Thiocapsa bogorovii: one gene and its partner. The protein of the gene in region 1 interacts with the protein of each later gene in a pairwise test. Links are inferred from orthologs where the notes say so. Each region holds a gene or a part of one and is shown on either strand. Other genes may lie near its edges.

The links.
Region 2: the proteins of ftsB (region 1) and ftsL interact in binary tests that used the Escherichia coli proteins (3 or more experiments, as listed by UniProt). The link is inferred for Thiocapsa bogorovii from one-to-one orthologs.

Annotation. Positions count from the first base shown.
Region 1 is NZ_CP089309.1:4,310,808-4,320,826, reverse strand. What follows is about bases 7,176-9,913. They hold ftsB (cell division protein FtsB), read right to left. Parts: upstream 8,830-9,913; coding sequence 8,521-8,829; downstream 7,176-8,520. Other genes in these bases: eno (phosphopyruvate hydratase), read right to left, coding at 8,891-9,913; ispD (2-C-methyl-D-erythritol 4-phosphate cytidylyltransferase), read right to left, coding at 7,814-8,524; ispF (2-C-methyl-D-erythritol 2,4-cyclodiphosphate synthase), read right to left, coding at 7,240-7,713; truD (tRNA pseudouridine(13) synthase TruD), read right to left, coding at 7,176-7,238. Outside these bases: LT988_RS19160 (vWA domain-containing protein), read left to right, coding at 1-941; LT988_RS19155 (sulfur globule family protein), read right to left, coding at 1,126-1,485; LT988_RS19150 (protein disulfide oxidoreductase), read right to left, coding at 1,586-2,227; LT988_RS19145 (peptidoglycan-binding protein), read right to left, coding at 2,217-4,445; LT988_RS19140 (MgtC/SapB family protein), read right to left, coding at 4,707-5,972; more of truD, read right to left, coding at 6,162-7,175; more of eno, read right to left, coding at 9,914-10,019. UniProt on the Escherichia coli protein: Essential cell division protein. May link together the upstream cell division proteins, which are predominantly cytoplasmic, with the downstream cell division proteins, which are predominantly periplasmic.
Region 2 is NZ_CP089309.1:2,041,652-2,051,864, reverse strand. What follows is about bases 4,656-7,587. They hold ftsL (cell division protein FtsL), read left to right. Parts: upstream 4,656-5,942; coding sequence 5,943-6,233; downstream 6,234-7,587. Other genes in these bases: LT988_RS09275 (peptidoglycan D,D-transpeptidase FtsI family protein), read left to right, coding at 6,220-7,587; rsmH (16S rRNA (cytosine(1402)-N(4))-methyltransferase RsmH), read left to right, coding at 5,008-5,946; mraZ (division/cell wall cluster transcriptional repressor MraZ), read left to right, coding at 4,656-5,005. Outside these bases: LT988_RS09320 (FAD-binding oxidoreductase), read right to left, coding at 1-17; LT988_RS09315 (BON domain-containing protein), read right to left, coding at 1-681; LT988_RS09310 (YraN family protein), read right to left, coding at 659-1,057; LT988_RS09305 (penicillin-binding protein activator), read right to left, coding at 1,054-2,898; rsmI (16S rRNA (cytidine(1402)-2'-O)-methyltransferase), read left to right, coding at 2,932-3,807; more of mraZ, read left to right, coding at 4,550-4,655; more of LT988_RS09275, read left to right, coding at 7,588-7,989; LT988_RS09270 (Mur ligase family protein), read left to right, coding at 7,986-9,230; LT988_RS09265 (UDP-N-acetylmuramoyl-tripeptide--D-alanyl-D-alanine ligase), read left to right, coding at 9,230-10,213. UniProt on the Escherichia coli protein: Essential cell division protein. May link together the upstream cell division proteins, which are predominantly cytoplasmic, with the downstream cell division proteins, which are predominantly periplasmic.

The DNA of each region.
Region 1 (10,019 bases):
TCGACAAGGCCCTGCTCGAATGGGATGTCGAGCGCCTCTATCGCGCGATCGACGACCGCCGGGCCGCGGACACGGGTCGGGTCCAAAAAACCCGCAGTCGTCGCCGCGGCGGGATCGGCGACAACCAACCCGGCATGGAGGGGCGCGCTTCGCGGGACGAGATCGACGCGTCGTCCCGAACCGAGGTCCGCGAGGACGGCCCGATGTCCGCGCGGGTCAGGTCACTCGGCGCCGAGACCCATGCCGATCTCTTCCCCCAACCCGATGCGCAGAAGCAACCCGAGCTGGAGGCCGAGCAGGCACGCGAATGGAGCGAGCGCATCCTGCGTGCCCATGCCGGAGACGGTGCGCACTCCATGCTCCGCGCCCTGATCGCGGATCTTCCGAAGATCCGCACGCCCTGGGAGCAGATCCTGCGCACGCAGCTGGCACGCGGTCTCTCGATTCAGCCCGCTCTCTCCTGGTCGAGGCCGGCCCGGTCCTACATCGCCAATCAGGGAAGGATGGGGTCGGGTCGGCGCCTGCCCTGGGAGCCCGGCATCAGCGCGTCCAAGTCGGTACCGCGATTGGTGGTGATCGTCGATGTCTCGGGCTCGGTCGAGGACAACCTGATGGAACGCTTCGCCGGCGAAATCGAGGCGATCACGCGGCGTCTGGAGGCATCGCTCGTGCTCGTGATCGGTGACTGTCGGGTGCAACGGGTCGCACACTTCAAGCCCGGACGATCGGATCTGCGGGACATCGAATTCAACGGCGGCGGCGGGACCGATTTCACACCCCTGCTCGAAGAAGCCGACAAGCATGGGCCGGATATCGGCGTGGTTCTGACCGATCTGGATGGCCCCGCACGTTTCCGCCCCGGTTGGCCGGTCATTTGGGCCGTACCCGAATCCTACGCAACGCCGGAGCAGCCGTTCGGCCGCAAGCTGCTCTTGAGCTGAGTCGCATCGGGTCAGAGGACCCGTGGGGACCGGACGAGAAGACGATACACAATCGGCGCCCCGAGCGCCATTCGGTCCCCGGGGCTTGCCGTGCAGATCTCAGGCACAAAACGAAAAAGGCCAGGCTAACGCCTGGCCTTTTTCGTACCGATGCGCGCGAGGCGCATCGGTGTTCAAGCGGATCTTACTTGACTTGGGGCTGAGCCGGAGCAACAGGCGCCATCGGGGCGACCGGCGCGGCATAGGGGTAGGCGTAGGGGTAACCGCCGCCGTAGTAAGGCGCGCCATAGCCGTAGTAGGGGTTGTTGTAGCCGTAGCCGTAGCCGCGACCCTGACCGCGACCGTAGCCACGACCACTACCGCCGCCGCTCATGCCGAAGTTGAAGTCGCCGTAGCCGTCGCCGAACATGTCGCCGAAGGTATCGCCGAGACCGGAGCCGTAGCCCGGGCCGTACCCGCCGGCACCCGGACCCCACCATGCGGACGCGGAAGCGGAAGCACCGAGGAGGGCGGCGATGGCAGCAGCAGTAGCAAGCTTGTTCATTCAATTCTCCGAATCGTTTTATGTTGTTGGCAGCAAGCATGGAGTCCGTCTCGGCCTCCACTGACGAGCAGTATATTAGAAATTACTAAATTAGCAAGCTCTAATTTATGCTCGGGCTGCGCTTTGCGGTTGATGAACCAGATCCGGCAACGTCTAGATGAATGCCTATCCCGGCCGCCTGAATGCCGCCGGCCCCCGGGGCAACATCGGGCGACCTCGTGCCGGCGCGCCACAGACGCCAACGCAGGCCAGGCTGGGTCGCGATCCCGACGACCGCATCGCGGATCCGGCCGGAGGAATCGACCACGAAAGTGGCCGGCACACCGACGACCCCCCATCGATCAGCGATCCAACCGGCTGGGTCGGCGATCACCGGAAACGCATGGCCCGACTCGGCCATGTCGCGTCGCAGCTCGTCCGGACCGCCGGATTGGATCGCTACGGTCACCACTGCATAGTCCTCGGCGATCGAGGCAACGGCGCCGTCCATCAGACCGCAGACCGGACACCAGCTCGCCCAGAAGTGCACCAGCACCGGCCGTCCGGCGAGCGCGTCAAGGTCGAACGTCTGTCCATCCAGGGTGACGCCGGCGAGCGGCGGTGCCTCGCCGGTGACCAGGGGGCGCGCCGTCCACCATTGAACGGTGCCGAAGATCAGCAGGATCAGCGCGATGTTGATGACCCAGTCGCGCAGACGCTTGGATCGCCGAGCAGCGACGCTCGGGGACTGCTCACCGGACATGCGGCAGACCGACGACGATGCCCTCGAACCAGGACTCCGGGGCGGGATCCGCGAGCCCGGCGATGCGTGCAACGTCAACCGGGTCTTGCGTTTCTCGGCGAATCCCGCAGATCGGCGGTCTGCCCGCCCAGATCTGAACCGAGCACATAGGGCCGGACAAGGGCCTGAAGATCTCGGCACCCATCGGCGGCAACCCAAGCAGACCGAGGGTCGCGGCATCCAACGCGCCGCCGGTCTTGCGCAGACCGTTGCGCCACTGGAAGGCGTCGAGCGCGGCGAGCGTTGCCGCGTCGACCTTGCCCGCGAACGGGATGGTCTTGTAGGACACGCGCTTCTTCTTTTTCTTGTCGCGCCAAACGGATTTCCGGGTCGGCTGTTTGAGGAGCTCGCGCTCGGCCAAGGCTGTTTGCAGCTGAACCAGGTGAGGCGCAGCCAAACGCTGCAACCCGCTCGGCAGGCCCTTGATTCGAGTCAGATCGGGCGCCTCGGCCAAGGACGCCTTTTGGCCGGCCTGCAGCGCGGCATAACGCGCGATGCGACGATCGTAGATCTCGAGCGCGATCCGCTCGGCCGGCATGAGACGATGGCGATGCTCCGGGTCTTCCGGCTCGGCCTTGCCGACCGCTTCCCTGAAGGCGCGCAGGGCATTCTGCACCGCGGGATCACGCGTGTCGGTCCCCGACACATTCGCAGGCAAGAAGCCGAGGTGACGCAGTGCCGAGACTGCACGCGGCGGCAGTGTCTCCATCGGCGTGTCCTCACCTCGGCCCACCAGTGCTGCAAGGAGCGCCTTATAGTGACGGGTTTCGTCTCGATCGAGCGGCCCCGTCACCAGCGCCATGGGCACCGTCACGCGCCGGTCCGGCCCGTGGCTGAAGGTCGCCGGCTCGACCGTCTTCGTCGGATCGAAGGCCCGCTCCGGCATATCGCCACCAGCCAAATCGAACCCGACACCGTACTTGGCCCGCACCATTGACGGTTGGCTCTCGGCCCGCACGCGCCTGGCCAGATGTTCCATGAACTCGCCCCAGGTATAGGGTTGCGTCTGCTCCCGGCCGTCACGGTAGAACATCCCGAGGTTGCCCGTGACCGTCGGCGAGTCGGCGGGCAAACCCCACTGCGACGACACCGGGAGCGGCGCAACGAAGGCAGACGCGACGGAGGGTGCGGGCGCATAGGCCGCAGCCCTCAGCGCAGGCCGGGACACGGCGACATCGTTGGAGGGCCGGCGCGCGTAAATCGTCACATCCGCAGGCTGCCGGGACGCGGATAGCCGATCCGCCCGCCGCAAACCGAGCGGCTCGGAGCGCTCGCGGGCCGCGCCGAGGCTCAGATCCGCTGCGGCCGGCGGCGCGGAATCAGACGCGGCATCCGGCTGCAGGCTTGCGATGTCGGTGCTTGATGGCCCACCCCCCGGCGTCTCCTCGAGGGGCGACGTCGGCTCTTCGACGGGCTTCACGCAGAGGGTGTCCCGCGCCTCGCCGCGCGCCAGCGCCAGGATCCGTCGACCCACCCCGGCGCCGAGAAAATGAAAGAGATAATCCTCTTCGGGCGTCGTCGCCCCCGAATCCACACTCAGGTAGTGCTTGGCGAAGGCAAGCACCGCGAAGTTGTGACGCAGCAGCTGCAGCTCCTCGTCCTTGGCATCGCGCACACCCTCGATCGCGTCTCGGATCAAACGACGCACCTGCGCGTCGGAGAAAGGGCCGTCTCCCAAGTCCATGGACTCGCGGTCCGCTCTCGCCTCGGTCGCGCTCAGCAACTCGTCGCCGTACTTTTCGAGGATGCCGTGGAAGGTTGCAGGGAGGAACTGCCAGACGCCGGTCGCCGAACCCACCCGACCTTCGGCGATCGTGGGCCGAACGTGATCGTTCCAGGTATAGGCGCTTTCCATCTCTCCGGTGGCCAGCGCCTGCCCGAGATTGGCCCCGGTGCGCTCGGAAACCTCGAGCAGAACGAGCATCTGTCGCGGGGAGATATCCTGTGCCCGGTCGTAGTCCCGCCATCGGGTCTCCGACCACGTGCGATAGGCCGCAAGCATGCGCTCATGCGCACTGCCGTCCGGCGTGTAGACGGCATCGGTCACCGACGCCGCGCTCGACGACTCCTCGTCAAACTCCGCGGTCGCCGACCAGGCGGCTACCGACATCGAGGTCAGCGCCCAAACCGCGACACCGACGAGATTGCGGATGCAGCCGGACTGTTTCATCGTGCTCATTTCCGATCGCCTCCTTTGAATCGCGTCCAGAGGGAGATGCTGGCTTTCGAGTGAACTCGACGTTTGGCGCATCCACGGCCATCAGCGGGGACGCGGTTTAAGATAACTTATGTATTTATCGGCTAAACCGCGCAGATTCCAGCGGTCGTCAAGCCTGCCGGGGCCGATCCCATCCAAAGACATCGCAGACCGCACCGGGCGGGGTTTAACCGACCGCACCGATCGACCTGATCGACATGACAAGCAACGGCGAGACGTCGATCAAAGAAGCGTCCACCAAGCGACCGCGAGGCCGCCCAGACCCGCACCGAGCAGCGGCAAGGTGATGCGCACACCCAGCGCGCGACCACCGACCGAGGCCGCAATGACCCCCTTGACCAGGCTGTTGACGGCCGCAGCAATGACGATGCTCCAGACCGCAATGCCGACGGCGAGTTCGTCGCGGCTCATACGGGCAATCGTGAGGGTAATGGCATCCACATCCGCGATCCCCGAGGCGGCGGCCAGCATCATGACACCGGTCGCTCCGATCCAGCTCTCGATGCCCCTCGCCAAGAGCATCACCAGGCCAAGCAGAAGTCCGAAGCCGACCGCGGATTTCAGCTCCAGGGGGTTGTCGAGAAGCGCGTCCGCGTCGTCGCCGCCACGCGGCTGAGTCAGCCAGTAGAAGGCCGCAAATCCGTAGGCGATCAGGGCCATTGCCGCGGCAGGCCAGATCAAGTGCGGCAGCAATGGCGGATGGATCAGGCTCGACACCAGCACCATCCGGGGGAACATGGTCGCGCAGGCCACCAGGATTGCGGTGGCCAGCACGGGGACCATCTCCTCGCGAGCATGTGCCAGGCGCGAGAAATGCAGGGTCAACGCGGTCGAAGACGCAAGACCACCGAAGAGTCCGGTGAACAGGGTCCCGCGCCGCGTCCCCACGAGCCTCATCGCGTAATAACCGACAAAGGAGATGCTCGCGATCAGAACCACCATCCACCAGATTTCACGCGGGTTGACGGCATTCCATGGGCCGTACCCCTGATCCGGCAACACCGGCAACGCCACCACGGAGATGAGCAGCAGGGTAAGACCGGCCTTGAGATCCTTCTGCTCCATGGCATGGATCCAGCGATGGATCAGCGGCTTGGACCCCAGCAGCAGGGCCGTGACGACGGCCGCCGCCGCGGCGGCGGCCAGCTCGCCGATCACCGCAAGCGCCCCGAGCAAGAAGGTCATCAAGCCGGCGACAAGGCTGGTGATACCGGCATCCTCGTCGTGCCTGTAGGCCAGGACGTGCGCAACCGACAGGGCTCCGGCAAGCCCCACGAAGATCAGTCCCAACGTCAACGCGCCTGAAGGTCCGGTCAGTAGGCCGGAAATCCCGCCGAGAAACCCGATCAACGCATAAGTGCGAACACCCGCGACGCGTCGTCCTTCCTCGGCGCCGCGTTCCTTCCAACCGCGCTCTACGCCGATGAGTAGACCGATGGCCAAAGCGACAGCCAGCCCGACGAAGACCTGGTGATCCTCGAGGATCATGTGACCGCCTCGGCTCCGCTAGGGTTGCTTGGGGGTGGCCATTAAAGCCAGGACTCGAGAGGACCCCCAGCCGTACCCGAGATCGTGCACTGATCGGCGCCGAGGCGCCCGGATCCCACGCATAAAAGCCCTCCGATCGCGGTTGTCCCGCAGCTACCGAACCCTTGGATCCTGCTCTGTCAGCTTAGATCAAGGGGTTTGGGGTGTCGCGCGGATCGCCGCGGTCTCGTTCGCATCGACGATCTCACGCAGAACCGTCGTCGCATAGGCGCCGGCCGGCAGGGAGAAGGTCAGCCGTAATCCGCCGTCGACCCGCTGCGCGCCTAGATCAGCCACCGGCAGACGTAGAGACCTGCGCTCCTGCGCCAGACCGAAGGCGGCCAGCCCTTCGCACCAGGTCGGGAAGCGTATGCCGACTGCGTCCTCGAGCTGCCGGACCGATCCGCGCGAGGGCAGCTCCCCCTTGCCCCAAAGCGGACCCGTCGGGTGCACGTCCATTGCCTCGCCGCGCGCGATCGTCGCGGCGTCGATCGTCTCGGCAAGGAAATAGGAGTTGGACCCGGCGAGCTGAAGGCAGTCCCCTTCGATCGGCCTGTCCCAGTCGCCACGACGCACACGTTCGGCCAAGACCTCGTTGAAGATCTGCGAGCGTGCCGCGGAGAGCCAGAGTCCGGACTGATGGCGTGGAACACGGCCGGGCGAGCCGGCGAAGAGGGCATGGGCACGTACCAGGTTGGAATGGTCATGCCCGAAGCGTTGCTCGCCGAAGAAGTTCGGGATTCCGCGCACGCGGATCGCCGCGAGCCGCTCGTCGAGCCCGGGTATGGTCTCGGGGTCGAGATCGCGCACCAGGATTTGGAAACGGTTTCCGGCCAGTGCACCGCGCTTGAGCTTACGTCGATGCGGGTGCGATTCCAGGACCTCGATGCCCTCCTCTGCGAGGATCGACCAATCGGGTGTGCCGTCGCGCGGACGCGGGATCGAGAACCACTGGAGCGCCACGGCATGACGGTCCTTCAGGCCCGCATAGCCCACCGCGGAGACCGGCACACCGGCGATGCGCGCCAAACGACGCGCCGTCCACTCGGTATTGGCGCCGGTCTTGCGCACCCGCAGGAGGAGATGGTCGCCTTCGCCGTCCGGGGCGAACCCGAGCTGCTCCTCGACCAGGAAGTCCTCGGGTCGAGCGCGCAGTCGCCCGCAAGCCAGTGGAGCGCCGTAAGCACCGGGGAGGGCGTCGACCGGACTCCAGATCGGCAGCGACACCTCAGGTGTCCGCCAAAAGGACGACGGCGCTCGCCGCGATGCCCTCGCCCCTGCCCGTAAACCCCATCTGCTCGGTCGTGGTCGCCTTCACGTTCACACGCGCGGGGTCGCAGCCCATGTCGGCGGCGAGACGGGCACACATCTCGGGAATATGGGTCGCCAGCTTGGGACGCTGGGCGATGATGGTCAGATCGGCGTTGTGCACGGAGAGTCCGCGCTCGGCGAGGCTCGCGATCACGCGCCGCAGCAGGATGCGGCTGTCGATCCCGGCGAAGGCGGCGTCCGTGTCGGGAAAATGCCGACCGATATCGCCGAGCCCGGCTGCACCGAGCAGGGCGTCGCAGAGTGCGTGGATGGCCACATCGCCGTCGGAGTGCGCGAGCAACCCTTGGTCGTGCGGGATCTCCAGGCCACCGAGCACCAGTGGGCGTCCGGGGCCGAAACGATGGGCGTCGAAACCCTGACCGATGAGCATGTTCAACAGCCTCCAGCCTCCGGCCTCCGGCCTCCGGCCACCTGTGCGCTCGCGCGCTGGTGGCCGGAGGCCGGAGGCCGGAGGCTCTTGAGAGTTTGGATTAGCCCAGCCGCCCCTGCTGTTGCAGGTAGAAGCGGGCGAGCGGGAGGTCCTCGGCGCGCGTGATCTTGATGTTGTCGGCATGACCTTCGATCAGGCGCGGGGCGTGACCCATGCGCTCCATGGCGGATGCGTCGTCGGTCACGAGATGGTTGGCGGCCAACGCATCGGTCAATGCGGCACGCAACCGGCCGAGACGAAACATCTGCGGTGTAAAGGCGTGCCAGAGCGACGCGCGATCGACCGTCGCGCCGATGCGATCGTCCGGCTCGGCCCGTTTCATGGTATCGCGCACCGGGATGCCGAGCAGGCCGCCAACCTCGTCCTCGATGAGGGCCTCGATCAGCCGCTCGAGATCGGCCGGGCGCAAACAGGGGCGCGCGGCATCATGCACCAATACCCAATCCTCGGCATGGGCGCGTGCACCCAGTGCATCGAGCGCATTCAGGACCGAATGGCAACGCTCGGCACCGCCGTTGGCGCGGGTCACCTTGGGATGCTCGGCATAGGCCGTTGCCCCCCAGTAGCGATCGGTCGGATCCAGGGCAACCACGACGCCCCGGATCCGCACGTCGGCCACGAAGAGATCCAACGCATGATCGATCACGGCGCGGCCGGCGAGATCGAGATACTGCTTCGGCGTCGCGCTGCCCATGCGACGTCCCACCCCTGCGGCGGGAAGCACCGCCCATAAGGCACGTGAAGGACTCATCGTTTCGCCTCCGGAGGCGTCTTCTCCGGTGCTTTGCGCTCGATCATCTGGATGAAGATCTCGCCAGGCTTGATCATCCCCAGATCGCGACGCGCGCGCTCCTCCAAGGCCTCGACCCCTTCGCGCAGGTCCATCACCTCGGCTTGGAGCTCCTGATTGCGTGCACGCAGGCGCACCAGCTCCTCTTCTTGAGCCGCGATCTCGTTTTTGAGCCCATGCACCTCGGCCAAGCTCCCCTCGCCGACCCACAGCCGAAACTGCAGGCCAGCCAGCAAGAGGATCAAGACGAGGATCAGGATGCGCATGGACGGCATCTTCGGTGTCGACAGCAGGGGAAGGAGGCGCCCGGCCCCTGCCTGCCAAACATCAAAGCCACTTGAAGGCAGAGCGACCCGCATAGGTGGCCTCGTCGCCCAACTGGTCTTCGATCCGCATCAGCTGATTGTACTTGGCGACCCGGTCGGAGCGCGAAAGCGATCCGGTCTTGATCTGGCCGGTGCCCGTCGCGACGACCAGATCGGCGATGGTGGTGTCCTCGGTCTCGCCCGAGCGGTGCGAGACGACCGCCGTGTAGCCGGCCGCATGCGCCATGGCGATCGCCTCCAGGGTCTCGGTCAGGGTGCCGATCTGATTGACCTTGATGAGGATGGAGTTGGCGATGCCCTTGTCGATCCCTTCCTGCAGGATCTTGGTGTTGGTGACGAAGAGGTCGTCGCCGACGATCTGGACCTTGCCTCCGAGACGCTCGGTCTGGCGCTTCCAGCCGTCCCAGTCGCCCTCGGCCAAGCCGTCCTCGATGGTGATGATGGGGTATTTTTCGACCCACTCGAGCAGGAGATCGGTCATGCCGTCGGAGTCGAGCGTGCGGCCTTCGCCCTTGAGATGATACTTGCCGTCGGCGTAGAACTCGGACGCCGCCACGTCCATACCGAGATAGATGTCCGAGCCGGCCTTGAAGCCCGCCTTGTGGATCGCCTCCAGGATCGCCTCGATCGCCGCCTCGTTCGAGGGCAAATCGGGGGCGAAACCGCCTTCGTCGCCGACACCGGTGGCCAATCCGCGCCCGTGCAGAACGGACTTGAGCGCATGAAAGACCTCGGCACCGTAGCGCACCGCCTCGCGGATGCTGGGTGCGCCCACCGGCAGGATCATGAACTCCTGAAAGTCCACGCTGTTGTCCGCGTGCTCCCCGCCGTTGATGATGTTCATCATGGGCACGGGTAGACGATAGGGCCCCGTCGCGAGCGACATGAAGAGCGGCAACGCCTTCTCCTGTGCGGCGGCATGCGCGGCGGCGATCGAGACGCCGAGCAGTGCGTTGGCGCCGAGACGCGCCTTGTTGTCGGTCCCGTCGAGCGCGATCATGGCGCGATCGAGCGCCTCCTGGTCGCCGACCTCCATGCCGACGACCGCGTCGCGCAGCTCGCCTTGGATGTTGGCGACAGCCGTCAGGACGCCCTTGCCGCCGAACCGCGAGCGGTCGCCGTCGCGCAGC
Region 2 (10,213 bases), 2.3 Mb from region 1 along the record:
GGTGTAGTCGTCGACATATTCGAAAAGCTTCACCACACGTTTGACCCCAGGGACGTAACTGGCCTTCTCCGCTGCGGCATCGGCTTCCGTGGGGTTGACCAGACCCATCAGAAAGACCACGCCGTCGCTGGTGACCACCTTCACCCGCGTCGGGTCGAATCCGGGCAGTTGAATGCTGAGCATGTCCGTCTTGACGCGCCCCGTGATATAGGTGTCCTGGGCCTGTCGGGTCAGGTCGAGGCGGGGCCCGACCACGATCTCGTCGACGACCCGCTGGACCTTTCCGATGCGGCTCAGCAGCGCCGCGGCCTCATGTGCAACCTCGGTCGTATCGGCCGTGCCGGTGAGCAATAGGGTACGGTTGTAGCTGGTGGATGAGATCTGGGAGCGTCCGCCGATATCGGGATTGCTCATCAGGGCGCTCATCGCCTCGAGCTCGATCTGCTGATCGTCGAGGATCACGTTTGCCGGACGTCGGTCGTGGACCGTCGCGGCGGTGCCGACGGCTGCTGCGCCGAAGATCATCGGCGCGCAGCCGGACAGCAGCGTTGCACCGAGCAGCAGTAGGGCCGCTGCGGTGCGTCGGTGCCGTCCGATCGCGCGCACGATCGCGCCGAACTGATCGAGCGGCGTCCGAATGAAGCAACTGCGGAGGGATTTACGATTCAACGGCAAAGGCATTTTTGATCCATTCGATGCGGTCTCCGCCACTGACCGCCACCACGTCGAACCGACAGGGTAACACGGTCGGGTGGGCTTGAAGATAATGGCTGGCGGCAGCCGTCAAACGCTGTTGCTTGCGTCGGTCGACGGTCTCCGCCGGGGATCCGAAGCGGTCCGAGCGTCGGTAACGCACCTCGACGAAGACCAACGTTTCGCCGTCGCGCATCACCAGGTCGATCTCCCCGAAGCGGCAGCGGTGATTGCGCGCGATGGGTTGCAGATGCCGGCGTTTCAGATACACCTCTGCGAGACGCTCCTTGGCGTCGCCGACGCCCCGGGTTCCGGCTGCCTCGTCCGTTGCCCCCGATGACGGGCGACGCTTCTCGCCGCTCAAGGGCTCTCCGAGGCCGGCGTGTCGGATGGCTCCCCAGCTTCGAGAACCCCCGACTCGCCGAAGCGTCCGAGCGCGAGCTGGCGCTGGACGCGGCCCAGCGAGTCGATCGAGAGACCTCCGGTTTGTCCCGGATAAAAGGCGCCCGGGTTCTTGGCCAGCGCGGGCAGCCGCGGGGTGATGCGATAGGCGTCGATCCCCATCGCGTAGAGACGGGCCAGCGGATTGGCGACCTCGAACGACGATCCGCTCAGGCGTCGCCGCGACAGTGCACCCTCTCCGCCACTGTTCAGCATCCAAGGGATATCGACGAAATACAGCCCCGCCAGCACGCGGTCGCGAGCCGGATCGAAGACGCCGGAGTAGACGTGCGAAGTGGACATCACCGCCATCGAGGATTTGCTGAGCCGGATCTGCGGATACAGCTTGTGCGCGAGCTCGTTGGTCGCAACCAGGAAGAGGACATCCGCCTGCGAGTCGCCGAGAAGCGTGGTCACCGTCTTCTGGAAGTTTCGCGCCGTCGGGCTGTACACGGATTCGGCCTCCAGTGTTCCGCCCAGTCGGCGCCATTGGTTGCGGAACGCACTGGCGAGACGTGCTCCCCAAGGTCCTTGCGGATACAGCACGGCGGCGCGCTTCAGACCCATTGCGGCGGCCTTGTCGGCGACCTCCGCGGCCTCGTTCTCGGGCGACAGCGAGAACTGAAAGAGATTCGCTGCGGGCTGGGTGTCGCGGGTCGTTTGGTTCAGGGCCAGTGTCGGCACGGCGAGTGCGGGGCCGGCTGCGAGGCTGTCCACCGATTCCTTCGCGAGCGGGCCGATCACATAGTCCGCGCCGGACTCCACCGCCTTTGCGTGAAGGACGCGCGCGCGCGAGGTTTGGGTGCTGTCGATGAAATCGAGCGCCGGTCGGCTGCCGCTGGTGTCGGCTCGGCTGGCGGCCTCGATGCCCTCCTTGACCGACCTGGCGGCGCCCGCGAAGCGTCCACCGCGCGGGAGCATGACGGTCACGCTCTCACCCGAGGCGTATCCCCCCGACAAGATATTGACGTAGGCTTCGGCCAACCCGGGATGAGCAGGATGGCCGAGTCGTTTGGATTGCTCTTGCCGATAGCGCGTCTGGAATGTCGCAGGATCCGCGCCTGCGTCGTGGGCCAAGAGTGCGATCTCCGCCCAGCCTTTCATTGCCCCGCTTGAGCTGCGTGCGAGTTTGCGCAGCTGATCGCTGCTCATCGTGCCTAAGGTCGTCACCAGAGAGACCTGATTCAGGAGACGTGCATCCTCGTTGTCGAGCAGGCGATCGAGCGCGATCAGCGACTCCGCCGAGGCGACAGGATCGTTGGCGAGACGCTGGGCTGCGGCGAGTGTGCCGAGCCGCTGGATCTTCAAATCCTTCGGCAGGGTCTGAACCTGCATGGACTGAAGACGCGGGATCGCATCCTTGGGGCGTCCATCCAAGAGGGCGAGGTCCGCCTCGATGAGCAAGAGCTGCTCGCGTTGACTGCTCGTGAGTGCCGGGCGCGAGATCTCGCCGATGGTCTGCTGCGCCTGCAGTGTGTCTCCCGCCGAGAGGAAGGTGCGGGCCGCCTTGAGCTGGAGTTGCTCGCGTGCGGGCGGCGTGGCCCCCTTCGCGATGTCCAGATACGCCCGGGCCGCCGCATCCGCCTGTCCTTGCGCGGCGAGCGCATCGGCCTGGCTCAGCGGCTTTCCTGCCACGGGCGCCAACAGGCGCGCCTCGTCCCGAGCTGGATCGATCGCGCATCCGGTCAGTGAAAGAGCAACGAGGAGGGCGATGATCGTTATCGGAGTGGACAGGGGACGGTGGTCAACGCGATTCTTGGGCATGATCCGTTCCGGTTCGAGACGTTGGGAGGCGAGGTGCAGCAGTCAACGGGGGTACTATACGTGGTCGCCACGCCGATCGGCAATCTCGGGGACATGACCGATCGGGCGCGTAAGGTGTTGAGTGAGGTCGATTTGATCGCTGCGGAGGATACCCGTCAAACACTTCGGCTGCTCACCCATTTCGGCATTTCGTCCAAGCTCGTGGCCTATCACGACTACAACGAAGCCGTTGTTGCGCCTCGGCTCCTAGCCGAAATCGATGCAGGCAGAAGCGTTGCGCTCGTCTCCGATGCGGGTACGCCGCTGATCAGCGATCCCGGTTTCAGCCTGGTGGCCGCGGCGCGCGAGCGTGGTCTGAGCGTTGTCCCGGTGCCGGGCGCCAATGCCGCCATTTGCGCCCTCTCGGCGGCGGGTTTGCCGAGCGACCGTTTCCTCTTCGTCGGATTTCCCCCGCGCACCCGATCGCATCGCCTGGCCTGGCTCGCCGAGCTCGACGAGGAGCGGGGTACGCTGATCCTCTACGAGAGCGGCAAGCGCATCCTCGCCACCCTGGTTGATATCGGCGAAGCGCTGGGCGAGTCACGGCGCTTGGTCCTGGCGCGCGAGATGACCAAGTATTTCGAGACCTTCCTCGCCGGCACGCCCTGCGAGTTGGTGCAACGTCTCGACGGCGACGCCGAGCAACGTCTCGGGGAGTTCGTCGTGCTCGTCGCGGGCAACGCCGATGCGGGCGATGCGGATCGGGCTGAAGCGGAGCGGGTTCTGCGCATCCTCGGCGAGAGCTTGCCGTTGGCTCAGGCCGTCTCGATCGCGGCGCGCCTGACCGGGGTGAAGAAGAACGCGCTTTACCGACTGGGTCTCGAGCTGAACCTGGCTCAAGGCACTGCCGCGACGGACAGTGGAGAGTGAGTAGTCGTGATGCGCCACGCGTTCGCGATCGACCGAGACCCGAAGCACCGGTTGGCGTTATACTTGCCGGCTGGGAGTCGGCCGGACAGTCGCGCTCGCCGTTCGCGGCGAGGGAGGAAAGTCCGGGCTCCATAGGGCAGGGTGCCAGGTAACGCCTGGGGGGCGAGAGTCCACGGAAAGTGCCACAGAAAAGATACCGCCGATCCCGTCTTCGTGATGGGAGGTAAGGGTGAAATGGTGCGGTAAGAGCGCACCGCGCTGTTGGCAACAGCAGCGGCAGGGTAAACCCCACCCGGAGCAAGACCAAATAGGGGGGCGTGCAACTCTGTGTTGCAGCGCGCGGCCCGCGCGTGCCCCCGGGTAGGTCGCTCGAGGCGTACGGTGACGTACGTCCCAGATGAATGGCTGTCCCCGACAGAACCCGGCTTACAGGCCGGCTCCCAGCCCCTCTCCCGGACCCTTCCATGGATCCGACCGACGGCAGCCGAACCGCTGCGCCTCGTTCCTCGCATCTCTTCTGCAAACCCTCTTCAGCTTTACCCGTTAGTCGCATGAAAATAAATGCATTAGGCGGGGATTATGCTGTGCGTGGGGCGCCGCATCTAAGTTGCTGTCTGTGAAGAAATAAAGCTGCATCTCGCCTTGACGATCCCATTGAGCACCTCTAAGATGAGGTTGAAGTGGGGGGAAGTGGGGAATTGGGGGAGTAGTCGCCGGGCGCAAGTCACCACGGGGGGCGGCCGTGTTTCGGGGGGTTTTCATTGTCAATCTCGACGTCAAAGGGCGTCTTGCGGTTCCTGCAAAGCACCGCGAGCGGCTCCAGTCGTCGTGCAACTCCCAACTCGTCGTCACCGTCGACCGCGACCGCTGCCTCCTGCTGTACCCGGAGCCCGAGTGGGAGCTGATCGAAGCAAAACTCGCTGCACTTCCCGCGTTCGACAACACGGCCCGTGCGATCCAGCGCCTGTATATCGGCAACGCACAGGAGGTCGAGATGGACGCCCAGGGCCGAATCCTGCTGCCGCAGTACTTGCGTGAATTCGCCTCGCTGGAGAAACGTGTGGCCTTCGTCGGTCAGGGCTCGAAGTTCGAGCTCTGGGACGAACCCGCGTGGAACGCGCGCAACGAGGCGGCGCTCGGCGATGCGGATATCGGGGAGTTGGCGACGGCAGCCGGGCTCGGCTCTTTGACGCTTTGAGTATTTCTTTGATCGAACAACAACATCTGCCGGTGCTGCTGGAGGAGAGCGTGCACGCCTTGGTCGTGGATCCGAACGGCATCTATGTCGACGGCACCTTCGGGCGCGGCGGGCACAGTCGTGCCGTTCTGGCGCGCCTCGGCGAGTCCGGTCGATTGATCGCGATCGATCGCGATCCCGAAGCGGTCGATGCGGGGAGCGAGCTTGCGCATGCCGATCGGCGCTTCACGATGGTGTCCGGCCGCTTCGGCTCGATCACCGAGCTGCTCGCGCACGTCGGCGTCCAAGGCGATCTCTGTGGCTTGCTGCTGGATTTCGGGGTGTCCTCGCCTCAGCTCGACACAGCCGAGCGTGGTTTCAGTTTTTCCTCCGAAGGTCCTCTGGATCTGAGAATGGATCCCACCCGAGGTGAATCGGCGGCGCAATGGCTGGCCCACGCCTCCGATGCCGAGATCGTTCAAGTCCTGTTTGATTTCGGCGAGGAGCGTTTCGCCAGACGCATCGCACGCAACATCGTTGCGCAGCGCGGCGAGAGCCCCTTGACGACGACGACCCAGCTTGCTGCGTTGGTTGCGAGGTCGGTACCGACGCGTGAGCCCGGCAAGCACCCGGCAACACGCACCTTCCAAGCACTGCGTATCCGAATCAACGACGAGCTCGAGGAGATTCAGGATTGCCTGCGCCAATCCTGCGACCTCTTGGCTGGCGCCGGACGGCTGGTCGTCATCAGTTTTCACTCTCTGGAGGATCGTATCGTCAAGCGCTTCATGCGTACGGAATCGCGCGGTCCCGTCCTGCCCAAGGGTCTTCCGGTGACCGCCGAGGAGTCGCGGGGACGCTTGCGCATCCTGGGCAAGCCGGTGCGCCCGTCGCCTGCCGAGGTCGCGTCCAACCCCCGTGCACGCAGCGCCGTCATGCGGGTTGCGGAGCGTCTTGCATGAGTGCCCGCCCGCTTTGGATTCTGGTCGGGTTGGTCTTGGCAGTGACCCTTTCGGCGATCGCCGTGGTGTACACCAAGTACCAGACGCGTCTCCATTTCAGTCACTTGCAGGAGTTGCGCGCTCAGCGCGATGCCGTCGACGTCGAGTGGAATCGGCTTCGTCTCGAGGAGGCAGCTCTCTCGACGCATGTTCGGGTCGAGCGCAAAGCCAGGGACCAGCTGGGCATGTTCAATCCTAGGTTCGAGGATGTGTTGATGATCGAGGAGGTCGGCCGTGTCTACCCGTAACCGTCGTGCCCGACGTCCGGAGCCGAGGCGCGCCAAGCCGAATCTCGCGCTGCGTCGCCGCCTGTTGGTCGGTGTCCTGTCGAGCGCCTTTGTCGTGCTCTCGGTTGCGGTCTTCTATCGCCAGGTCGTCGAGACCGACTATCTGCGCAGTGAAGGCGAGCGTCGTTATCTGCGTGTGGGCGAGATCGCAGCGCGCCGTGGCATGATCACCGACCGCAACGGCGAGCCGCTGGCGGTGAGCACACCAGTGGAGACGGTCTGGGGCGAGCCGCGCAAGCTGGTCGAGCGACGCGACGCGATCCCGCCGTTGGCCAGGGCACTGGGGCTCGAACCGAACGCGCTGCAGGAACGGCTCGATGCCACCGCCGAGCGTGGGTTTCTCTATCTCAAGCGGCGTGTCAGCTTCGAGGAAGCGCGCGCGGTGCGCCAAGTCATCGCCGACCACGATCTCGTCGGCGTGGACTTCGAGACCGAGTATCGCCGCTTCTATCCGGGTGTCGAGGTCTTCGGGCACGTCCTCGGATTCACCGATATCGACGACAAGGGCCAGGAGGGTATCGAGCTGACCTACGATTCCTGGCTCAAATCCGAACCCGGGCTGCGTCGGGTCATTCGCGACGGTCGACAGCAGATCGTTCAGGAGATCGAACAGGTCCGCGCGCCGCGCCAGGGCGCGGATATCGCGCTCAGTCTCGACCGTCGCCTTCAGTTCCTCGCCTACCGCGAGCTCAAGGCCGCCGTTGCCGAGCACAAGGCGGTCGGCGGCACGTTGGTGGCTCTGGATGTGGAGACCGGCGAGATCCTTGCGATGGTCAACCAGCCGGGCTACAACCCGAACGCACAGCGCGGCGGCAGCAGCGAGCGTCGTCGCAATCGTGCGGTGACCGACGTCATGGAGCCGGGTTCGACGATCAAGCCGTTTGTCGTGGCCGCCGCGCTGGAGCGGGGCTTGATCACGCCGAAGACGACGATCGCGACGCGGGGCGGGGTGTTGTCGGTCGGGCGCAATACCGTCAAGGACGTGCGCAACTACGGCAACCTCAGCGTGACCGGCGTGATCACCAAATCGAGCAACGTCGGCATCGTGAAGATCGCCCAGATGATGAGCTACGGCGATCTTTGGGGTCTTTACGATCAGCTCGGCTTCGGCCACGCGACCGATGTCGGCGTGCCGGGCGAGAGCCGAGGCGTGCTGCGGCATCATTCGACATGGCGCGTCTTCGAACATGCCACCCAGGCCTTCGGCTACGGCTTGTCGGTCACGGCGTTGCAACTGGCTCAAGCCTATGGAGTGTTGGCCGCGGACGGCATCAAGCGTCCGGTGACACTCATGAGACAGGATCCCGCCTCCCCTGCGCGTGCGGGCGAGGAAACCCGCGTCCTGAGCGCCGAAACGGCGCGCAAGGTAAGGGCGATGATGGAAACGGTCGTTTCCGATCAAGGCACCGCGAAACGCGCAGCCATCACCGGATATCGGGTCGCCGGCAAGACCGGGACGGCCAAGAAATCGTCAGGTCGCGCCGGCTACGGCGGCGGGCGCTATCAGGCCGTGTTTGCGGGCTTCGCCCCCGCGGGCTCGCCGCGCTTGGTGATCGCGGTGATGATCGACGAACCGAAGGGCAAGGCTTACTACGGTGGACTCGTGGCCGCGCCCGTCTTCCAGAAAGTGATGGAAGGCGCTTTGCGACTGTTCAATGTCCCTCCGGACGACCCGCAACCCTCGATGTTGCTTGCCCGACGCGAGGCCCAGCCATGATGGCGGATCGCCTCTTGGGCTCGCCGAACGCCCGCCCGGAGACCTTCGGCGTCATTGGGGCGCGGGGGAAGACCAGCGTTGCCCACGCTCTGGCGCAGGTTTTGGCCGTAGAAATGCCTTGCGGCGTCATCGCCACCGTCGGTCACGGGTTTCCCGGCGACCTCAAGACGACGGGCGACCCCGCCGCTCGCGGCCTATGTGCGACGCTCGAGGGGCTCTGTCTGCGCGGTGCCCGGGCCGTTGCCATCGAGGTCCCCTTCGAGGCGCTCGCGTGCTCCCGGGCGGAGGACCTTCACTTCACGCATGTGCTCTTCACCGGAATGGATGGAGCCGATCCGAGCGATAGGGGCGCGTCTTCGGATCGCGCCGACGCTGTCCTGCGTCTCTTCGGGTCTCCCGATCTGAAGTGGGCCGTCCTGAATCTGAGCGATCCTTTTTCGAAGACCATCCTGGATGCACTGCCGACGGGTGTCGCTGTGGCGGGTTTCTTAGTGGAGCGGAACGCGGCGCTCCCCGATGACGACGTCCTGCGCGCATGCGATATCCGGCTTCGTGCCCGAGAGATCGCGCCGATGCCGAGGGGTCTGCGGTTGTGCGTCGCCTGTGAGACGCGCGATGCCCATACCGAGGCGGATTTCGCTGTCGGTCTGATCGGTGCCTTCAATGCGAACAATCTTCTGGCCGTCTTGGCCGTGTTGCTCGCGCGCGGTCTTCCGCTCGAGCGCGCTGCGAGGGAGTTGAGCCTGATCCAGGGCGTGCCCGGCCGCATGGAATGTTTCGGCGACGCGCAAACACCGCTGATCGTCGTCGACGAGGCCCGGACACCGGCCGCACTCGAGACGGCGCTCGTGAATCTGCGCCGACATGGTCCACGGCGCATCTTCACGGTCTTCGGCTGCGCCGGCGAACGCGACCGCGACAGTCGCCCCGTCATGGGGGCGATTGCCGAGCGTCTGAGCGACGAGCTGATCCTCACCGACGATAATCCGCGCGGGGAGTGCGGCGAGACCATCCTCGCCGATATCCTCGCCGGCGTTGTCGATCCGGGGCGCGTACGGGTGAGACGCCGGCGCGCCCTCGCGATCCGCACTGCGATCACCCTGGCGGGCATCGGTGATGCCGTGCTGGTGGCCGGTAAAGGTCACGAGACGATCCAAGAGATGGGCGAGCTCAAGGTGCGCTTCAGCGACCGCGCCCAAGTCGTCGAGGCATTACGGGAATGGAAGGAGGGTCGTCGGTGATGTGGTCTCTCTCGGAAGCTGTTGCTCGCGCCGGTGGTCGTCTCGAAGGCGAGGATCGTCACTTCGCCTCGGTCGGCACCGACAGCCGTGCCGATTGCAGCGGCCAGCTCTTTGTCGCGCTGCGCGGCGAGCGTTTCGACGGGCATGACCATGTCGCCGCCGCCCGTGCCGCGGGTGCCGTCGCTGCGATGGTCGATCACCCGCTCTCCGTGGACCTTCCGCAGTGGATCGTTCAGGATACCCGCGCCGGGCTCGGGGCCCTCGCGGCGGCTTGGCGCGACCGCTTCGCCGGTCGAGTCGTCGCCATCACGGGGAGCAACGGCAAGACCACGGTCAAGGAGATGGTCGCCGCCATCCTCGGTCAGGTCGGTAGCGTCCGCGCGACCCGCGGTAATCTGAACAACGATATCGGGATGCCCTTGACCCTCTTGAGTGCCCGCGACGAGGACTTTCTCGTTTTGGAAATGGGGGCCAACCACCACGGCGAAATCGGTTACATGACCGACATCGCCCGTCCGGATGTCGCCCTCATCACGAATGCCGGGCGCGCTCACCTGGAGGGTTTCGGCAGTGTCGACGGCGTTGCCCATGCAAAAGGCGAGATCGCCCGCGGCCTGCCGAGCCACGGAGTGTTCGTCTTCGCCGGCGATTCCCCGTACGCCGCTCTCTGGCACGGACTGGCGGCCGATCGCCGCACCCTGACGTTCGGGCTGGAGGGTCCTGAAGATCTCCGGGCGGATCTCCGGGCGGATCGCTCGGCGATCCGGGTCGAGTGGAACGAGGCGGGTTTCAGCACTCATGTCGTTGCCCATCACGACGGAAAGGCGGTCCCGATCGCCCTGCGTCTAGCCGGCGAGCACAACGCCCGCAATGCCTTGGCCGCCGCTGCGACGGCGCTGGCGCTCGGGATCGAGCCGAGCGCGATCCAGGCGGGCCTCGCGACGCTGACGCCCGTGAAGGGCCGTCTCTGTCCCCGTCAATGT